Regions from separate parts of the Allobosea vestrisii genome, predicted to be linked through region 1. Evidence: riboswitches for the same ligand, from Rfam matches in the RefSeq annotation. Region 1 holds a riboswitch; the other holds the start of a gene.
What was found. Region 1 has a riboswitch for thiamine pyrophosphate ahead of QO058_RS03935 (ABC transporter permease). Riboswitches for the same ligand answer to the same signal wherever they lie in the genome.
Positions count from the first base shown of each region.

Region 2: it holds a riboswitch for thiamine pyrophosphate, as region 1 does, so the genes downstream of both, thiC (phosphomethylpyrimidine synthase ThiC) here and QO058_RS03935 (ABC transporter permease) in region 1, are expected to answer to the same signal.

Region 1 covers NZ_CP126307.1:805,196-809,357, forward strand. The annotation lists gene QO058_RS03925 (hypothetical protein) at 1-487, shown strand, start outside; gene QO058_RS03930 (TenA family protein) at 728-1,372, shown strand; TPP riboswitch at 1,432-1,528, shown strand; gene QO058_RS03935 (ABC transporter permease) at 1,624-2,367, shown strand; gene QO058_RS03940 (ABC transporter substrate-binding protein) at 2,411-3,370, shown strand; gene QO058_RS03945 (MFS transporter) at 3,545-4,162, shown strand, end outside.
Region 2 covers NZ_CP126307.1:3,593,819-3,597,980, reverse strand. The annotation lists gene thiC (phosphomethylpyrimidine synthase ThiC) at 1-1,822, opposite strand, end outside; TPP riboswitch at 1,899-2,003, opposite strand; gene QO058_RS17790 (putative motility protein) at 2,106-2,309, opposite strand; gene QO058_RS17785 (hypothetical protein) at 2,393-2,674, opposite strand; gene QO058_RS17780 (OmpA family protein) at 2,798-3,997, opposite strand.

The sequences.
Region 1 (4,162 bases):
CGCGCAATGGCCCGACGCCTGCACCCTGCTGACGCCGGCCGAGGTCAAGGCCGCCTTCCCCGACATGACTGTGAGTGAGCCGCGCAAGCTGATGGGCAAGATCACCCATGAGAGCCGCGAGAACCGGGTCGAGGCCCTGCCGAACCCGATCGGCTGCCAGTTCGACGCCAAGCGCACGATCGAGAAGGACGGCAAGCGCACCGTCGAACTCAACCAGATCCAGGTCAGCGTCCGCAACGTCGCCGCCACCGAGGATCTGTCGAAGCGCTGGTTCCAGAGCGCGATCAAGGTCTCCGAAGCCAAGACGCCGGTCGAAGGCCTCGGCGACGAGGCGGCGCTCGACATCATGAACCGCATCCATATCCGCAAGGCCCTGACGACGGTCGACGTCCGCGTCTCCGGCGGCGAGCGCGACCAGGTCTTGCACGATCAGGCGAAGGCGCGCGTCGGCGAGTTGGCGAAGATTGTGGCGGCGCGGCTGAAATAGTGAGGCGCCTCCCTTCCCCCTTGTGGGGAAGGGTTGGGGATGGGGGTGGTGCCGCTTGGCGATCGTCTCCAAAACGGGCTTGGCAGCAGCGACAGCGCCATCATGCTCTTGCCGATCGCTCCGGCTTTGCGACCCCCACCCCTGCCCCTCCACCCAAGGGGGAGGGGTTCGCGCGTATGAGCCTGTTTTTGCGGAGTGATCCTGCTAGGGAGAGGCCGATCAGCGAAAGGCCTCGACCTCATGACCGCGCGCTTTACCGAGACTCTCCGGCAGGCCAGCCAGCCCGGCTGGTCGCAATCCGTCGGCCACCGCTTCGTCCACGAATTGCTGGGCGGCACAGTGTCAGACGCGGTCATGGCCCGCTACCTGATTCAGGACCATCGCTTCCTTGACAGCTTCCTGACCTTGCTGGGCGCTGCGCTCGCCGGCGCCGACAGCTTCGAGGCCCGCATCCGCTTCGGCCGCTTCATCGGCATGGTCAGCGGTGAGGAGAACACCTATTTCCTGCGCTCCTTCGCCGCCCTCGGCGTCAGCGAGCAGGAGCGCGCCGAGCAGCCCGACACGAAGGCCACCGCCGGCTTCAAGGCGATCATGCGCGAAGCGGCCGCGACGCGCTCCTATGCCGCCGCCCTTTCCGTGCTGGTCGTGGCCGAGTGGCTCTATCTCGACTGGGCGCAGACCGCGTCGCAGCCTCTGCCGGCGAACTTCGTCCACGCCGAATGGGTCACCCTGCACGACAACCCCGATTTCCGCGACTTCGTCGGCTTCCTGCGGTCGGAACTCGACCGCGTCGGCCCGGGCGAAGCCGAGACCAGCCGGGACTTCTTCCTGCGTACCGTCGCGCTGGAGAAGGCCTTCTTCGACTCGGCCTATGACGAAGCCTGAGCCGCGCGCCGTGGCCTGAGGCAGGCGTGACAGGCGCAAGCCTTTCTGCCACAAGCACAATCGAGAGACGGGGGCGTTCGCCGCAAGGCGAGCTGAGAAGCACCCTTCGAACCTGAACCAGATCATGCTGGCGGAGGGAGTCGCTCGGGGCAGCCTCGCCAGCGTTTCCCCGTGCCCGCCTTCCACCGGAAAGGCGAGCCTTGACGACGCAGGACGCGACAGAGCGGATTTCGGCTTCCGCGAGGCCTATGATGGCCCCGCTCGCTGCTGCGCTGCGCACGATTCTCGTCCTGCTCCTGGCCTGGCAGGCCGCAATCTGGCTGTTTGCGCCCCCGCGCTACATCCTGCCCTCGCCGCTCGACGTCGCCGCCGCCTTCCAGCGCCAGCCCGGCTTCCTCTTCGGCCACAGCCTGACCACCATGGCCGAGATCGTGCTCGGCTTCGTGCTCGGCTCAGCTTTCGGCGCGCTGACGGCGCTCGCGATCGTGGCGCTGCCGCGGCTCGGACGCCTGCTCTGGCCGGTGCTGCTCGTGCTTCAATCCTTCCCGGTCTTCGTCATCGCACCGCTCTTGGTCGTCTGGTTCGGCTTCGGCATGGGCTCGAAGGTGATCATGGCGACGATCATCATCTTCTTCCCCGTCGCCTCCGCCTTTACCGACGGCCTGCGCCGGACCGATCCCGAATTGATCGACGCCACCGCGCTGACCTCAGCGACGCATTGGCAGACGCTCCGCCATGTCCGCCTGCCTTTGGCCATGCCGAGCCTCCTCACGGGTCTGCGGGTCGCGGCTCCGCTCGCGCCGCTCGGCGCCGTGATCGGCGAATGGGTCGGCTCCTCCGCCGGGCTCGGCTTCGTCATGGTCCAGGCCAATGCTCGCATGCAGACCGACACGGTCTTCGCCGCGATGACGGTGCTCGCCGTGCTCAGCCTCGTCCTGCGCCATCTCGTCGACGCACTCGGCCCGCGCCTCATTCCCTGGGCGAGCGAGCAATGACGCCGCCCCGCTTCAAGCCGATCACGCAGAAGGACTTCGCCTTATGACCCTATGCGCCCTCACCCGACGCGCTCTCCTCGCTACCGGGCTGGTCCTGGCCGCCGGCCTCGCCAGCCCGGCGCGCGCCGCCGACAAGCTGACCGTGATGCTCGAATGGTTCGTCAATCCGGACCATGCGCCCCTGGTCGTCGCGCAGCAGCTCGGCCTGTTCAAAGAGGCCGGGCTCGAGGTCACGATGGTGCCGCCCTCCGACCCGTCCGCCGTGCCGCGCCTCGTCGCCGCCGGCCAGGCCGATATCGGCATCCACTACCAGCCCAATCTCTATCTCGACCACGCCGCCGGCATCCCGATCGTCCGCTTCGGCACGCTGGTCGAGACCCCGCTCAACAGCGTCATCGTCAAGGCCGACGGGCCGATCAAGAGCCTCGCCGACCTCAAGGGCAAGACCATCGGCTACGCCGTCTCGGGCACCGAGACCACCCTGCTCGGCCAGATGCTGGCCAAGGCCGGCCTCAAGCTCGACGACGTCAAGCTGGTCAACGTCAACTTCGCGCTCTCGGCCGCCCTGATCGGCGGCAAGGTCGACGCCACCATCGGCGGCTACCGCAATTTCGAGCTGACGCAGCTGAAGCTCGAAGGCCATCCCGGCATGGCCTTCTATCCCGAGGAGCACGGCGTTCCCGCCTATGACGAGCTGATCCTGATCACCCGCCGCGACGCCCTCGCCGACAGCCGTCTGCCGCGCTTCCTCGACGCGATCGAGAAGGCAGCGCTCTATTTGACCAACCATCCGCAGGAAGCCTGGAAGCTCTTCATCGCCGCCCATCCCGATCTCGACGACGCCCTCAACCGCCAGGCCTGGATCGACACCCTGCCCCGCTTCGCAAAGCGCCCGCGCGCTCTCGATACCCGCCGCTACGAGCGCTTCGGCGCCTTCCTCGTCGAGCGCGGCCTGATCCAGAAGGCCCCGGCGCTCGCCGAGATCGCGGGCGAGGTGAAATAGCGAACGGAACGCGGCAGCAGGCCCACCTGCCGCCTCCCCATCCCGCGTTCACATCAGAGCGGACCTGTGCTGGTGGCTCTGGGTTTCCAGCCGATCGCGATGCTATGAGCCGGCTTCGCGGCCATCCGGCGGGCCCTCGCCCGCTTTTGCAGCTGCGCCCGGCGAAGTCATCCTATGAACGTCAGTAAGCCGATCGCCTCCACCCGCCGCGCCGACCTGCCGGTGCTGTTCGCGCTCAGCGCGACGCATCTGCTCAACGACATGATCCAGTCGCTGATCCCGGCGATCTACCCGATCATCAAGACGGCTTACGCTTTGGATTTCGGCCAGATCGGCCTGATCACGTTGACCTTCCAGATCACCGCCTCGCTGCTGCAACCGGTCGTCGGCCACTACACCGACAAGAACCCGATGCCCTATTCGATGGTCGTCGGCATGGGCTGCACGCTGACCGGGCTGATCGGCCTCGCCTATGCCGGCAGCTATCCGCTACTGCTGCTGGCTGCCGCCTGCGTCGGTCTCGGCTCCTCGATCTTCCACCCCGAGGCGACCCGCATGGCCCGCAATGCCTCGGGCGGCCAGCAGGGATTGGCGCAAGGAATCTTCCAGGTTGGCGGCCAGAGCGGCGGCGCGCTCGGCCCGCTGCTCGCCGCTTTCATCATCGTGCCGCGCGGCCAGACCAGCGTCGCCTGGTTCTCCGCCGCGGCCCTGCTCGCCATGATCCTGATGGTCTGGACGGCGCGCCGCTATGCCGCCCTGAGTAAGGCTGCCGCCGCCGCTCCGAAGCCCACG
Region 2 (4,162 bases), 2.8 Mb from region 1:
TCTCTGCCATCCCTTGCGAAGCCATCGCTTCGAGCGCCGCGCGCTCATTGTCGCCCATCGCCAGCACCTCGGCGCGCAAATCCTGGGTGATCTTCATCGAGCAGAACTTGGGCCCGCACATCGAGCAGAAATGCGCGACCTTGTGGGCGTCCTTCGGCAAGGTCTCGTCGTGGTAAGCGCGCGCCGTGTCCGGATCGAGCGCCAGGTTGAACTGATCCTCCCAGCGGAAGTCGAACCTCGCCCGCGATACCGCATCATCGCGGATCTTCGCGGCAGGATGCCCCTTGGCGAGATCGGCGGCATGGGCGGCGATCCGATAGGTGATGACGCCGGTCTTGACGTCGTCGCGGTCGGGCAAACCGAGATGCTCCTTCGGCGTGACGTAGCAGAGCATAGCGCAGCCGAACCAGCCGATCATCGCCGCACCGATGCCCGACGTGATGTGGTCATAGCCCGGCGCGATGTCGGTGGTCAGCGGTCCGAGCGTGTAGAACGGGGCCTCGCCGCATTCGCGCAGCTGCTTGTCCATGTTCTCCTTGATCTTGTGCATCGGCACATGGCCGGGGCCCTCGATCATCACCTGGCAGCCTTTTTCCCAAGCGATCTTGGTGAGCTCCCCCAAGGTCTCCAGCTCGGCGAACTGGGCGCGGTCGTTGGCGTCGGCGATCGAGCCGGGCCGCAGGCCGTCGCCGAGCGAGAACGAGACGTCGTATTTGCGCATGATCTCGCAGATTTCGTCGAAGCGCTCGTAGAGGAAGCTCTCCTTGTGATGCGCCAGGCACCAGCGCGCCATGATCGAGCCGCCGCGCGAGACGATGCCGGTCACCCTGGAAGCCGTCAGCGGGACGTAAGGCAGCCGCACGCCGGCATGGATGGTGAAATAGTCGACGCCCTGCTCGGCCTGCTCGACCAGCGTGTCCTTGAACACCTCCCAGTCGAGCTTGATCGGATCGCCGCCGACCTTCTCCAGCGCCTGGTAGATCGGCACCGTGCCGATCGGCACCGGCGAGTTGCGCAGGATCCAGGAGCGGATGTTGTGGATGTTGCGCCCCGTGGAGAGGTCCATCACCGTGTCGGCGCCCCAGCGGATCGCCCAGACCAGCTTCTCGACCTCCTCGGCGGCGCCGGAGGTGACGGCCGAATTGCCGATATTGGCGTTGATCTTGACCAGGAAGTTGCGGCCGATCGCCATCGGCTCGAGCTCGGGATGGTTGATGTTGGCCGGGATGATGGCGCGCCCGCGGGCGATCTCGTCGCGGACGAATTCCGGTGTGACGAATTCCGGCACCGAGGCGCCAAAACTCTCGCCATCGGCATGGCGCTCTCTTGCGCCCTCCAGCATGGCGGCGCGGCCGAGGTTTTCGCGATGCGCGACGTAGATCATCTCGGTGGTGATGATGCCGGCTCGGGCGAACTCGTATTGCGTCGCCATCTGGCCGGATTTCGCCTCGAGGATCGGGCGCTGCGCCGGGCAGGCCGGCACGAGTTGAGCTTCGCTGATATGGCCGTTATCGGCGGCGGTGACAGCGCGGCCGGGCACGGTCTGGAAACCGCGGGCGTCGAGCCAGGCGCGGCGCGGCTGCGGCAGGCCGGCATTGAGATCGATCGAGACGTCGGTCTCGGTGAAAGGGCCGGAGGGGTCGTAGATCCGCACCGGCGGCTCGGAATCCGTGGTGAGCTGCACTTCGCGGAAGGGCACGCGCATATCGGGGTGCTCGGGCGCGGCGACATAGATCTTGCGCGAGCCGACGATCGGGCCGGTCGTCACCGTCTGCGGCGCGGCCTTGACGCTGTTCTTCTGGGGTTTGGTGTGGGCGTTCATCTTAGGATCTCCTCCCTCTCAGGTTCAGGAGATCCGGGCGTCTGACGGTCCAGTCGCTGTCTGCGGATGCATTTGTGGCGCAGCCGCGTTCCAGTCCCTCCGCCGGTATGACCCGGATCAGGTTCGATGGGTTCGGCCGTCAGGCCATCTCAGCTCTTATCGAGCACCCCTCGGAACGAGGTGGAGGTTAGAACCGTCGTGATCTGCGCGCAACTGGCAAAGAACCGTCGGCCGACGCTGCGCCGGCATGCGCCAGAGGCATTGCACCGGTAAGGACAGGGGTTCAGGCCGTGATGTCGAGATTGCCGCCCTGGCCCGCCGGCAGCGTCGCCTGCTGCTGTTGATCGGCAGCCTGCTGGAGCATGGCGACGAGGGCCTGGTCGGAATCGGCGTTCTGCTTGACCATTTCGAGCTGCAGGGCCTGCTGCGTCGCAGCCGACTTCATGCTGATCAGGCTTTGCGCGATCGCGACCGACATTTCACTCATGGCAGGGCTCCTCGCCGCGAACATAGGCGGCGAGCCTTACCCGAATCTGAATCCGGAACGGCGACCTTTAAGGCCGGCTCCGATCAAGGCGCGATGATCGACGGCACCGGCTTCGGCATCGGAATCTCGCGGTTCGGCTCCGGCGGTCCCGAACGGTCTCGCGCCAGCCGCTCACGCTCGCGCCTTGCCTCGACGCGATCGGAGCGCGGCTCGAGCTTCTGCACCTCGCTCGCATTCGGCGCGATTGGCACACCGGGGGCGCGCTGACGCTGGGGTTGCGGCGGGGAGGACTGCGCGGCGGCGGCGTCCGCCACGATCAGTCCGGCGGCGATCAGTCCGAGGAGGACCCATGGGTGCTTGCGCATGGCATTGCTCCAGTCGGGCAGGCGCAAGACCAGCCTGCCCCAAAAAGGAACGCCAAGCAGGCCGGGATTGTTCCATGGCCTGACGAGAAAGGCAGGGCGGCTCGCAAGCCACCCCGCTTCACCTCATTGCTGATTTTGGCCGGTGAGCAGCGGCGTGATCCGGCGCAATGTCACGCGCCGGTTCTCGCGCGAGTCGCCTTGCGTCTGGACCTTGGGATACTGCTCGCCATAGCCCTGCGTCGTCAGGTTCTCGGCCGGCACGCCGAAATCGCGGGTCAGGATTTCGGCGACCGACTGTGCCCGCCTGTCCGACAGCGAGATATTGTCGACATCGGAGCCGACCGCGTCGGTATGCCCCTCGACCAGGAAGACCTCGTTCGGCGCCCGCTCGACCGCCTGACGGACCGCCTGCGCGATCACCTGCAAGCGCCCGCCCTGATTGGGTGTAACCGTCCAGGAGCCGGAATCGAAGTTGATCGTGTCGATGTCGACGCTGCGCATATGGGCGCGCAGATCTTGCGAGTAGCGGACCTCGTCGAGCGTGTAGCGGCGCGGCACCGGCGCAACCGGCGGCGCGGTGATCGTCTCGTAGATCAGCCGCTCATCGGCGCGCTCGGCATCGACGATGTAGCGCTCGCGCGCGATGCGCAGCTCCGGCGGCGGGAGCACCACCACTTCCTCGGCGAATCGGGCCTGCGGCCCGTCACGGCGGACATTGTCGATCATCACGAACTCGGCGCCGTCGCGTTCGCGCCGCGAGCGGCGGAGCAGCCGGCCGTCGTTGTCGGTCACCGTGACGATCTGCGTGCCATCCGGGCGGTCATAGATCGTCACATTCTCCTCGCCCCGCCGCTCGCTGCGGGTGTCGAGGCCGAGGTCGCGGAAGCGCTGCGTCTCGTCGCGGCGAATGATGACGCGATCATCGTCGCCGCGGATGATGGTACGGCCAGGCTCGCGGATGATGGTGACATCGCCTTCGCGCGTCTCCTGCCGGCGGCCGCGGATATCCTCCAGCCGCGTTGCGCCCTGCGTCGCCATGATACCGCCGATCGCGGCTGCGCCGAGACCGATGGCGGCCGCGCCGCCAAGGCCTATGCCGCCGCGACGGCCCTGACGGTCAGGCACGGGCTGGCCGGCCGGCGCCTGACCTTGGGGAGGCTGCACCTGCCCGGGAGCAACGCCCGGCCGCAAGGGCGTGCCGGGCTGCTGGCCGACGCCGGGCGCCGCTTGCGACGGCACCGTTCCCGGCTGGGCAGGAACGCCCGGCGCACTTCCGGCATTCGGGGCGACAGGCGGCTGGCCGGGAACGGCCTGTCCAGGCACGGCCTGAGCCGGAGCGGCCTGGCCGGGCTGGCGGCCGGGTCCGGCCGATGGTTGGGACGGGGCCGTCTGCGTGGGTGCAGCAGTGCCGGGCTGCGCCGGGGCTACCGGGGTGCGGCCGGCCGGCGCTACGGCTGAAGGCTGTCCCGGCTGAGGCTGGCCGGCCCT